2 regions of the Micromonospora sp. CA-263727 genome follow, and region 1 is predicted to be linked to the other one. Evidence: predicted binding sites of a transcription regulator. Region 1 holds the regulator's gene; the other holds the start of a gene.

The links. The regulator HrcA, encoded in region 1, represses chaperone genes, less so after heat shock. The targets are predictions, from matches to a motif close to GGTTNGCACNCTCNNNNNGAGNGTGCNAACC.
Region 2: groL (chaperonin GroEL) is a predicted target of HrcA. The motif match lies at 3,463-3,493, and genes of this name have one in related genera.

The regions. Positions count from the first base shown of each region.
Region 1 is NZ_CP192031.1:5,687,527-5,693,471, reverse strand. Features, by position in the region: gene ACQPYA_RS24815 (enoyl-CoA hydratase-related protein) at 1-295, opposite strand, end outside; gene hemW (radical SAM family heme chaperone HemW) at 316-1,539, shown strand; gene ACQPYA_RS24805 (DUF4870 domain-containing protein) at 1,582-2,154, opposite strand; gene hrcA (heat-inducible transcriptional repressor HrcA) at 2,365-3,387, shown strand; gene dnaJ (molecular chaperone DnaJ) at 3,461-4,606, shown strand; gene ACQPYA_RS24790 (16S rRNA (uracil(1498)-N(3))-methyltransferase) at 4,627-5,361, shown strand; gene ACQPYA_RS24785 (histidine triad nucleotide-binding protein) at 5,446-5,808, shown strand; gene ACQPYA_RS24780 (serine hydrolase domain-containing protein) at 5,805-5,945, shown strand, end outside.
Region 2 is NZ_CP192031.1:6,493,870-6,499,814, forward strand. Features, by position in the region: gene ACQPYA_RS28550 (S8 family serine peptidase) at 1-873, shown strand, start outside; gene ACQPYA_RS28555 (hypothetical protein) at 1,099-1,230, shown strand; gene ACQPYA_RS28560 (hypothetical protein) at 1,348-1,590, shown strand; gene groL (chaperonin GroEL) at 1,643-3,265, opposite strand; gene ACQPYA_RS28570 (DUF3824 domain-containing protein) at 3,541-4,590, opposite strand; gene ACQPYA_RS28575 (cold-shock protein) at 4,718-4,921, opposite strand; gene ACQPYA_RS28580 (N-acetyltransferase family protein) at 5,132-5,662, shown strand; gene paaN (phenylacetic acid degradation protein PaaN) at 5,730-5,945, opposite strand, start outside.

The DNA of each region.
Region 1 (5,945 bases):
GCTTCGGGCACTCCCAGACCGCCGCGAGCACGTCACCCAGCATCCCGGCGGGCACCGTCCCGCTGGCGTACGCGGCCGCCGTCTCCTTCAGGTCCGCCCCGGAGCAGAAGACCGGGCCGGTGTGGTCGAGCACGATCACCCGGACCGTGTCGTCGGCGACCGCGGCGGCCAGCCCGGTCAGCAGCTCGGTCATCAGCGGCGTGGAGAGCGCGTTGCGGTTGTGCGGGCTGTCCAGGGTGAGGGTGGTCACCCCACGGGCCGTGGCAACCCGGACGAGCGCGTCGGCAGAGGTCATGTGAGGGCACACTAGTGGCCATGCCCGGCCTCCTTCCAGCAGGCGAACCCGTCCCCGTCGACGGGGCGCTGCCCGCCTCCGCCCGCCCGACCGTGGGTGACCGTGGCTTCGGGGTGTACGTGCACGTGCCCTTCTGCGCCAGCCGTTGCGGCTACTGCGACTTCAACACGTACACCGCCGAGGAGCTGGGTGGCGGCGCGAGCCGGGACGGCTACGCCGACACCGTCCTCGCCGAGCTGGCGCTCGCCGCGCGGGTGCTCGGCGACCGGCCGCCGCGCCGGGTCGAGACGGTCTTCGTCGGCGGTGGCACCCCCACCCTGCTGCCCGCCGACGACCTGGCCCGGATCCTCGACGCCATCGACCGCACCTGGGGGCTGGCCGGCGACGCGGAGGTGACCACCGAGGCCAACCCGGAGTCGGTCAACCCCGAGTCGCTGAAGGAGCTGCGGGCGGCCGGCTACACCCGGATCTCGCTGGGCATGCAGTCGGCCGCCCCGGGGGTGCTCGCGGTGCTCGACCGCCGGCACCGCGCCGGCCGGGCCACCGCCGCCGCGCTGGAGGCCCGCGACGCCGGGTTCGACCACGTCAACCTCGACCTGATCTACGGCACGCCGGGGGAGCGGGCCGAGGACTTCGCCGCCTCGCTGGACCAGGTCGTGGCGGCGGGCGTGGACCACGTCAGCGCGTACGCCCTGATCGTCGAGGACGGCACCCGGCTGGCCGCGCGGATGCGTCGCGGCGAGCTGCCGTACCCCGACGACGACGTCGCCGCGGACCGCTACCTGGCCGCCGAGGCCGCCCTCGGCGCGGCCGGTTTCTCCTGGTACGAGGTTTCCAACTGGGCCCGTACGCCGGCCGCCCGGTGCCGGCACAACCTGCTCTACTGGACCGGCGGCGACTGGTGGGGCCTCGGCCCGGGGGCGCACAGCCACGTCGGCGGCGTGCGCTGGTGGAACGTCAAACACCCCGGCACGTACGCGCAGCGCCTGGCCACCGGTGGGTCACCCGGACTCGCCCGGGAGGTGCTCACCGACGACGAGGCGCACATGGAGGACGTGATGCTCCGGCTGCGGCTCGCCAGCGGCCTGCCGTTGGCGGTGCTGGACGAGGCCGGCCGGGCCGGCGCGGAGCGCGCCCTGGCCGACGGCCTGCTGACTCCGGACGACCACGCCGCCGGCCGGGCGGTGCTGACCCTGCGCGGCCGGCTGCTGGCCGACGCCGTCGTGCGCGACCTGCTGCCCTGAGCGAGGGCGGATCCGGCCAGCCCGTCGGCTGGCCGGATCGGCTCACTTGATGAAGCTGGCGGACATCGGGTAGCGGTAGTGCTGTCCCTCGTTGGCCTTGAGGCCGGCGATGACGCCGAAGATGATCTGGATCACCATGACCGCGATGCTGGGCAGGAAGGCCAGGCACCAGCTCACGAAGAGCAGCACGAACGCGATGATCGACCAGAGGATCTGGAAGTTCAACGCCGCCACGGCGTGCGCCCGGGCGGCCGGCGACTGCTGACCGCGGACCACGTACGCGATGAGCGGTGCGACGAAGCCCAGCGGTCCGGCGCTGATCAGCGCGCCGGCGGCGCCGCCGAAGTGGGCGATCAGCGCCCAGGTCTTGTCCTCGTTGCTGGCGTAGCCGGGGGGCGGCGCGGGAGCGCCGTAGCCGCCGGTCGGGTAGCCGACACCGGGCTGGCCGCCCGGCGGGGGGTAGCCACCGGGCGGGGGGTATCCAGCCGGCGGCGGCTGGTCGCCGGTGGGCGGCGGATAGCCGCCGGGCGGGGGATAGCCGGGCTGGCCAGCGGAGCCGGACATTGGAGTCGTGGGTTCGTCGCCGGCGTCTGAGGGACGAGGTGGTTCAGTCATGGAGGTCACGTTAGGTGCCACTGGCAACGGTGCACCATAGCGACACCGGCGAGTGTCAACCCGACGATCGGACCTCGGACAGCTGTGGTGACTTGATCATCGCGTCGGCGGGGCCACCGACGTAGACTGGCACTCGCTACAGTCGAGTGCCAGGGCGTTGTTCCGGCGGCCGTCGCCTCCGGGGCTGACCAGCGACAGGAGGTGGAAAGGATGGGTCTCGACGACCGCAAGCTGGCCGTGCTTCGGGCAATCGTCGAGGACTACGTCGCCACCCAGGAGCCGGTTGGCAGCAAGGCGCTGGTCGAGCGGCACCAGCTCGGCGTCTCGCCGGCCACCGTCCGCAACGACATGGCCGTGCTGGAAGAGGAGGGCTACATCCGCCAGCCACACACCAGTGCCGGCCGGGTGCCCACCGACCGTGGCTACCGGCTCTTCGTCGACCGGCTGAGCCGGGTCAAGCCGCTCAGCCCGGCCGAGCGGCGGGCCATCGAGCGCTTCCTGGCCGGCGCGGTCGACCTCGACGACGTGGTGCATCGCACCGTCCGGCTGCTGGCTCAGCTGACCCGCCAGGTCGCCGTGGTGCAGTACCCGAGCCTGGCCCGGTCCCGGGTGCGCCACCTGGAACTGGTGCCGATCTCCACCACCCGGTTGATGCTGGTCATGATCGCCGACACCGGCCGGGTCGAGCAGCGGCTGGTCGAGCTGCCCGCGCCGATCCCCGCCGAGGACGTCCTCGACCTGCGCCGGCTGGTCAACGAGAAGCTGGTCGGCACCCGGTTGTCGGACACCCCGCCGCTGGTGCAGGCGCTCATCGACGAGTCCCTGCCGCACCTGCGTCCGGCCATGACGACGCTCTCCACCGTGCTGCTGGAAACTCTGGTCGAGCGGCACGAGGAGCGGCTCGCCCTGGCCGGCACCGCCAACCTCACCCGGGGTGGCCTGCTCGATTTCCAGGGCTCGTTGCGTCCGATCCTCGAAGCGCTTGAGGAGGAGGTCGTCCTGCTCAAGCTCATCGGCGAGGTGGAGCCGAGCACGCTGAGGGTGCGGATCGGCGACGAGAACCAGATCGACAACCTGCGGGCGGCTTCCGTGGTCAGCACCGGATACGGCCCGGGCGCGACCATCGTCGGGGGGATGGGCGTGCTGGGACCGACGCGGATGGACTACCCCGGCACCATCGCCACGGTGAGGGCCGTGGCACGCTACGTGGGCGAGCTGCTGGCCCAGAACTGACCAGTCAGGGCCGACGGCAGGCTGCCGCCGCCGAACGGCGTAACGCGAGACGAACACGAGGACACGGAACGCAGTGGCCAGGGACTACTACGGCATTCTCGGCGTGAGCCGGGGCGCCTCCGACGACGAGATCAAGCGCGCCTACCGCAAGCTGGCGCGGCAGTTCCACCCGGATGTCAATCCGGACCCGGAGGCACAGGAGAAGTTCAAGGACATCAACGCCGCGTACGAGGTCCTGTCGGACGACCGGAAACGGCAGATCGTCGACCTCGGTGGCGATCCGCTGGCCCCGGGCGGCGGCGGTCCCGGCGGCCCGGGCGGCCCCGGGGGCGCCGGCCCGTTCGTCGGCTTCCAGGACATCATGGACGCCTTCTTCGGCGGCGCCACCGGTGCCGGCCGGGGGCCACGGCCGCGTACCCGGCCCGGCGCCGACGCGATCCTGCGGCTGGAACTGGACCTGCACGAGACCGCCTTCGGGGTCGAGGCGCCGATCACCGTCGACACGGCGGTGCTCTGCACCACCTGCTCCGGGGCCGGCACCGCGGCCGGCACCCATCTGGCCACCTGTGAGGCGTGCGGTGGCCGGGGCGAGGTGCAGTCCGTGCAGCGCACCTTCCTCGGCCAGGTGGTATCCGCCCGGCCGTGCACGGTCTGCCAGGGGCACGGCACCACCATCCCGCAGCCCTGCCCGACCTGCGCCGGCGACGGCCGGGTCCGGACCCGCCGGTCGCTGACCGTCAAGATCCCGGCCGGGGTGGAGGACGGCATGCGTATCCGTCTCGCCCAGCAGGGCGAGGTCGGCCCGGGCGGCGGCACCGCCGGGGATCTCTACGTGGAGATCCACGAGCGGCCCCACGACGTCTTCTCCCGCAAGGGCGACGACCTGCACTGCCGGGTCACCGTGCCGATGACCGCCGCCGCGCTCGGCACCCGGCTGACCATCAAGGCGCTGGACAGCGAGGAGCCGGTCGACGTCAAGCCGGGTACCCAGCCGGGCAGCACGCTGCGGCTACGCGCCCGCGGCGTGCCGCACCTGCGCGGCACCGGTCGGGGCGACCTCTACGTGCATCTCGACGTCCGGACCCCGACCAAGCTCGACGCCGAGCAGGAGCGGATGCTGCGCGAGTTCGCCAAGACCCGGGGCGAGGAGGTCGCCGAGCTGAGCAAGCAGGGCGGCTTCTTCTCCCGGATGCGCGACGCCTTCAACGGCCACGCCTGAGCCGCACTAACCTGTCGTTCGTGTCCGCCCCGCTGTTTCTCGTCGAGTCGCTGCCGACCGCCGACTCGATGCTGCTCGACGGGCCGGAGGGCCACCACGCCGCCACCGTGCAGCGGCTGCGGGTGGGCGAGGAGCTGCTGCTCGCCGACGGCCGGGGCGGCACGGCCACCGCGGTGGTCACCGCCGTCGGCCGGGGCACCCTCGACCTCGACATCACCGCCCGTGGGTACGCCGACGCGTCGAACCCGCGGCTCGTGGTGGTGCAGGGCATCGCCAAGGGCGACCGGGGTGAGCTGGCCGTGCAGGCGATGACCGAGGTCGGGGTGGACGAGATCGTGCCCTGGGCGGCGAGCCGCTCGGTGGTGCAGTGGCGCGGCGAGCGGGGCGTACGGGCCCGGGGCAAGTGGGTGGCGACCGCCCGGGAGGCGGCGAAGCAGGCCCGCCGGGCGTGGCTGCCGGTGCTGGCGGGCGCGCCGGACGAGTCCACCGCCTCGGTGGCCCGCCGGATCGCCGGGGCCGCCGCCGGGTACGTGCTGCACGAGGCGGCGACCGACCGGCTGACCACCGCCGAACTGCCCGATCGCGGCGAGATCGTGCTGGTGGTCGGCCCCGAGGGCGGCATCAGCCCGGCGGAGCTGTCGACCTTCCAGGAGGCCGGCGCCCGCCCGGTCCGCCTCGGCGCCTCGGTGCTGCGTACCTCCACCGCCGGGGTGGCCGCCCTGGCGGTCCTCGCCACCCGCCTCCTGCGCTGGTGACCCACCCGCCGCCGGCGAAATGTTAGGAGGGGGCCCCTCCTATACCTGAGACGTTAATAGGGGGCCCTTCCTTACACTGCGTCGGTGAGCACTCCTGACTGTCTTTTTTGCCGCATCGTCGCCGGGGAGATCCCGGCCACGGTGGTCCGTGAGACCCCCGCCACGCTCGCCTTCCGGGACATCAGTCCGAAGGCGCCGGTGCACGTGCTGGTCATCCCGAAGGAGCACTACGCGGACGTGGCCACCCTCGGCCAGGGCGACCCGGCGCTGGCCGGCGAGGTGCTGGCCACGGCCGCCGCGGTGGCCGAGGACGAGGGCCTGCTCGGCGACGGGTTCCGGCTGATGTTCAACACCGGGGCGTACGGCGGCCAGGAGGTCTTCCACGCCCACGCGCACCTGCTGGGCGGGGCCCCGCTCGGCCCGATGCTGGCCCGGGACGTCGCGTGACCGTGGCCGCCGGCCGTGCCGCCGCCGCCGGCCACCTGGAACGGCTGGTGCGGCAGGTCCAGGCGCAGGCCCGGGTGCCGGCGGTCTCGGCGGCGGTGAACCGGGCCGACCGTCCCCTATGGACATGCACGGTCGGC
Region 2 (5,945 bases), 810 kb from region 1:
ACCGTGGGCAGTTCCGACTCCGGGGCGGACGGCCGGCATCCGGCCCTGGCCGGGGGCTTCCGGGGCGATGACGACTCGTGGTTCGACCCGTGGAACGGCACCCGGACGCCGAACGACCGCAGCGGGCACGGCACCCACACCGTGGGCAGCGCGGTCGGGCGGGGCGGCATCGGCGTGGCCCCCGGCGCGGAGTGGGTCGGCTGCGTCAACCTCGACCGCAACCTGGGCAACCCTGCCTCCTACCTGGACTGCCTCCAGTTCATGCTGGCGCCCTTCCCGCCCGGCGGCGATCCGTTCACCGAGGGCCGGCCGGCGAGGGCACCGGAGATCCTGACCAACTCGTGGGGCTGTCCGCCGATCGAGGGTTGCGATCCGCGGGCGCTGCTGCCGGCCACGGAGGCGCTGGAGGCCGCCGGCATCCTCGTCGTCGCGGCGGCTGGGAACACCGGCCCGTACTGCGACTCGGTGCAGGATCCCCCCGCGCCCTACCCGGACGTGCTGACCATCGGCGCGGTGGACGAACAGCGCCAGGTGACCGACTTCTCCTCCCGCGGCCCGACCCCGGCCGGGGTGGCCAAGCCGGATCTGATGGCACCGGGAACGGACGTGCTCTCCGCGATGCCCGGCGGCGGGTACGCCAGGCTCGACGGCACGTCCATGGCCGCCCCACAGGTGGCGGGCGTGGTGGCGCTGATGTGGTCGGCCCGCCCGGAACTCGTCGGCGACCTGGACCGGACCCGGCGGATCCTGCGCGAGACCGCCACCCGGGTCCCGGCCGGTCAGAGCCGGGCCGACGACTGCGGTGGCGCGCAGAACGTCGTCGGTGCCGGGCTGGTCGACGCGTACGCCGCCGTCGGCGCCGCTCACGGCTGATCTCTGCGGCGTCCGGGACGTTCGAGGGCAACCATGCGGTCGTCCGGTAGCGGTGACGCAGGTATCCGCCCCACCGAGTTCCGGGACACCCACCCACAACGCGAGCAGGGCTCGCCGAGGGTTCACCAAACCGACATCGACCTGCTACCTTCCGGCCTCATGCACGGTCATTCACCCGGGGCGGCGGCTCCCCTCCCATCGCCCGCGACAGCCCGGTGGCGTGGCATGGCGCTGCTGATCCTGCTGGGCGTGCCGGCGCTCGTCGTGGCGCTCTGCTGCGGAGTCATCCACGTCGTCACCAAATCCACCGTCGACGACCCGTTCGGCGGCCGGGGCGGCATCACCACCCAGCCCTGAGCGTCGGCAGTTAGCCCTCGGCACGGCAAAAGCGGGTGAATAGCGCATAAGACCTGATAGCGCCATTCACCCGCCCGAGCCATCGACGCCCCCTACCGTTTGGTTAAGGAGGCAGCCATGACCACGGACGACGATCAGATCCAGGACGTCCCACCCGTCACCTGGGCCCCGGTCCACGACTTCCCGGGCCAACTGCCGATCGACCGCCTCGACTACGGTGACGCCGAACAGCTGGCGGAGATGACCGGAGCGGCGGAACCGCCCGAGGAGCCGCTGATCCTGGTGGACGAGCCGGTGCCGCACCGCCCGCCGTACAACCGGGCGCAGAAACGGCGCAACCAGCGTCCCCTGCCAAGATAGGAAAAGGGCGGGCCGCTGACGCGACCCGCCCTTTCGGTGTTTGGTGCTGGACTCAGAAGTCCATCTCCCCGCCACCCGGACCAGCCGGGGCGGCCGGGGTCTTCTCCGGCTTGTCCGCCACGACGGCCTCGGTGGTGAGGAAGAGCGCGGCGATCGACGACGCGTTCTGCAGCGCCGAACGGGTCACCTTGGCCGGGTCGATGATGCCCGCGGCCAGCAGGTCCACGTACTCGCCGGTCGCGGCGTTGAGGCCGTGACCCGAGTCGAGGTTGCGGACCCGCTCGACGACGACGCCACCTTCGAGGCCGGCGTTGACGGCGATCTGCCGCAGCGGGGCGTCCAGCGCGATCTTGACGATCTGCGCGCCGGTCGCCTCGTCACCGGCCAGGTCGAGCTTGTCGAAGGCGGTCTTGCCGGCCTGCACCAGCGCGACACCACCACCCGGGACGATGCCCTCCTCGACGGCCGCCTTGGCGTTGCGGACGGCGTCCTCGATGCGGTGCTTGCGCTCCTTCAGCTCGACCTCGGTGGCCGCGCCGACCTTGATCACCGCAACACCGCCGGCCAGCTTGGCCAGACGCTCCTGCAGCTTCTCCCGGTCGTAGTCGGAGTCGCTCTTGTCGATCTCGGCCCGGATCTGGTTGACCCGGCCCTGGATCTGCTCGGCGTCGCCGGCACCATCGACGATGGTGGTCTCGTCCTTGGTCACCACGACCTTGCGGGCGCGGCCCAGCATGTCGAGGCTGACGGCGTCCAGCTTGAGGCCGACCTCCTCGCTGATGACCTGACCACCGGCGAGGATGGCGATGTCGGTCAGCATGGCCTTGCGGCGGTCACCGAAGCCCGGCGCCTTGACGGCGACCGACTTGAAGGTGCCCCGGACCTTGTTGACCACCAGGGTGGCCAGGGCCTCGCCCTCCAGGTCCTCGGCGATGATCAGCAGCGGCTTGCCCGACTGCATGACCTTCTCCAGGATCGGGAGCAGGTCCTTGACCGACGAGATCTTGCTGTTGGCGATCAGGATGTACGGGTCGTCGAAGACGGCCTCCATACGCTCCGGGTCGGTCATGAAGTAGGCCGAGATGTAGCCCTTGTCGAAGCGCATACCCTCGGTGAGCTCCAGCTCCAGACCGAAGGTGTTGCTCTCCTCGACGGTGATGACGCCTTCCTTGCCGACCTTGTCCATCGCCTCGGCGATGATCTCGCCGACGCTGGTGTCACCAGCGGAGATGGAGGCGGTGGAGGCGATCTGCTCCTTGGTCTCGACGTCCTTGGCGAGCTTCAGCAGCTCCTCCGAGACGTTCGCGACCGCGGCCTCGATGCCCCGCTTCAGGGCCATCGGGTTGGCACCGGCAGCCACGTTGCGCAGACCCTCGCGAACGAGAGCCTGGGCCAGGACGGTCGCCGTCGTCGTGCCGTCACCGGCGACGTCGTCGGTCTTCTTGGCGACCTCCTTGACCAGCTCGGCGCCGATCTTCTCGTACGGGTCCTCGAGCTCGATCTCCTTGGCGATGCTCACACCATCGTTGGTGATGGTGGGGGCACCCCACTTCTTCTCGAGCACGACGTTGCGGCCCTTGGGGCCGAGGGTCACCTTCACGGCATCGGCGAGCTGGTTCATGCCCCGCTCGAGGCCGCGGCGCGCCTCTTCGTCGAACGCGATCATCTTGGCCATACGGCGTTGTCCTCCTGGACACTCACGGGCCACCCGAGTGTGTGCCCCGGATGGGCCGTCTGGTGTACGCACCTTGGGACGTCGCCACCTGGCGACGGCGACGTCTCCTCGGCCGGGCCGGATAGCCCGCGACGACCGGCCATGTGCCCCACTCGTGGTTGTGCCACGAGTGCGGCCGTGGCCCCACCGTCCCGACCATCTGGCACTCACGCTATGCGAGTGCCAATGACTTGTTTAGCACTCTGCCCTGCCGAGTGCAAGCGCGACCGCCCGGGTCAGCCGAGTTCGGCAGCCAGTTGCGCGCTGTTCACCGGAGCCTCGTGGGCCCGCTGCTCGGCGTAGGTGACGACCAGCCCGACCAGCTGGGCGAGATGGGCCGGCAGCGCCAGCAGCGCTCCCACCCCGATCACGATCGTCACGCCCGCCGCCGCACCCGGGGAGTCCAACGGCACGGCGCCGAACGGCATCCTCGCCACCGACTCCAGCACACCGGCGACCAGCGACACCACGATCGCGGTCACGAACACCAGGGCCAGCCGACCGAGCAGCATGCCGAACCGGGCCAGCAGCATCCGGTGGGACCGACTGATCGGATCACGCCGCTCGAACAGGTACACCGGGCCGACCATGGCCAGGGCGAATGCCGCGTAGATGCCGGGCAGAAGGCAGAAGCAGGCACCGAGGGTCACGATCAACGCAATGATCAACGTCCAGGCCCAGAGGCCGAGCGCCCGGCGCAGGCCGTAGCGCAGAGCGGCACCGAGGCTGACCGCCTCGCCGGCTGCCTGCCGGGCGATCACCCAGGTCCCGGCGGCCCAGCCGGCACACTGCACCAAGCCGATGATCAGGCCCCCGCCGACCAGCACACCCAGCATCACACCGAGATCGGTCCAGAAGGTCGCGGGCAGTTCGGCGGTGTCGCCGACGACCTCGACCTCCCAGCGCCCCGCGGGCTCCACCGCCAGCGCGAGGATCGAGAGCGCCGCAGCCGGCAGCACCTGGGTCAGTACGAGGATCGGCAGCAGCAGCTGCCAGCTCCGGCGGACCGCGCCCACGCAGCGGGCGAGCCAGCCGCCCAGACCGGCGCCGGGCGGGGTGACCAGGACATCGGACGGATCAAGACCGTATCCGGCCGGGTGGTACCAGCCGTAGGGCGGCTGGCCGGGATAAGACTGACCCGGGTAAGGCTGGCCCGGATACGGCTGACCCGGGTAAGGCTGGCCCGGGTGAGGCGGCTGGCCGGGATAGGCCGCCGGCATACCGGGCGGGTCCGGCTCGCCGAGGGAAGGCCGGGACGGATCTGCCGGGGGTGGCTGGTCGGACATGAACCCTCCTCAGCGATGGCTGAACGGCTCATGATCTTCCCTTGTGAGGTGCCCGCACCGCAGCCCCCACCGGCCACGATCACGCCACACCTGCCGGCGGTCGGCCGGCGCGGTGGGCGGCATGCAGTCAGGCGATGAGGCGTACCCGCTCGGCCTGGGGGCCCTTCTGACCCTGGGCGATCTCGAACTCCACCCGCTGGCCGTCGTCCAGTGCCTTGTAGCCGTCCATCTCGATCGCGGAGAAGTGGACGAAGACATCCTGCCCGCCGTCGACGGCGATGAAGCCGTAGCCCTTTTCGGCGTTGAACCACTTCACGGTGCCCTGTGCCACGGTGTTGTCCTCACTCTGCACGGCGTTCCACTACCCCGGGACTGCCGGCGCGCCGGCACCCGGAACCCACCGGTTTCCGGGTCGAAGACGACCACTGAAACGGTGACCGAAATCGCACGGTACACGAGGCGTGACGGCGGCGCACGACCACAAATCGGGCATATTCCGGCCGAGGGCATCGTCGTACGTCATTGTGATAAGCATGCGGGCATGACGAGCGTCGCGGACGACACGGGCCGACGGCTCGCCGAGATCCGTCGGGTCCGGCCCACGGATGCCAGCCGGATGCGCGCGCTGCGCCTGGAGATGCTCGCCGATGCCCCGTTGGCCTTCCTGGAGACCGTCGCCGAGGCAGCCGCCCGCCCGCACGCCGAGTACGCCGCCCGGATCGCCCAAGTCTCGGCCGGCGTCAATACCGCACAGTTCGTGGCGGACCCCGGCGGTCGGCTGGTCGGGCACGCGGGCGGGCTCGCCCACCCCGCCGAGCCGGGCGTCACCCTCCTCTACGCGATCTACATCACGCCCGCCTGGCGCGGCAGTGGCCTGCTCGCCGACCTGGTGGCCGCGGTGGCAACCTGGTCCCGGGCCTGCCGGCGGGACGAGCTGATGCTCGAAGTGGTGGTGGGCAACGACCGCGCCTACCGGGCATACCGGAGATTGGGCTTCGTCGACACCGGCGTCCGCGTCCCGCACCCGAGGATCCCCACCCTCCGCGAACTCGAGATGCGCCGCCCCGCGTAGCTTTCCGGGCTCCGGAATCAGGGTGAGACGGAGGGTTCCGGGGCAGCCCCGGAACCCCGCCCCGTGACTAGATGTGCCGGCGACTCTGCACGATGCGGAACCGGTTGGCGACGTACGCGCCGTCGGTCAGCGCCGAGTTGGCCGCCGCGTTCGCCCCGCTGCCGTGGAAGTCGGAGAAGGCCGCCGACTGGTTCACGAAGACCCCGCCGGTGAGGTTGCCGGAGAGGTGCACGCCGACCTCGATCGCGGCGGTCTCGGTGGCGTCCAGCACCGACTCGTCGGT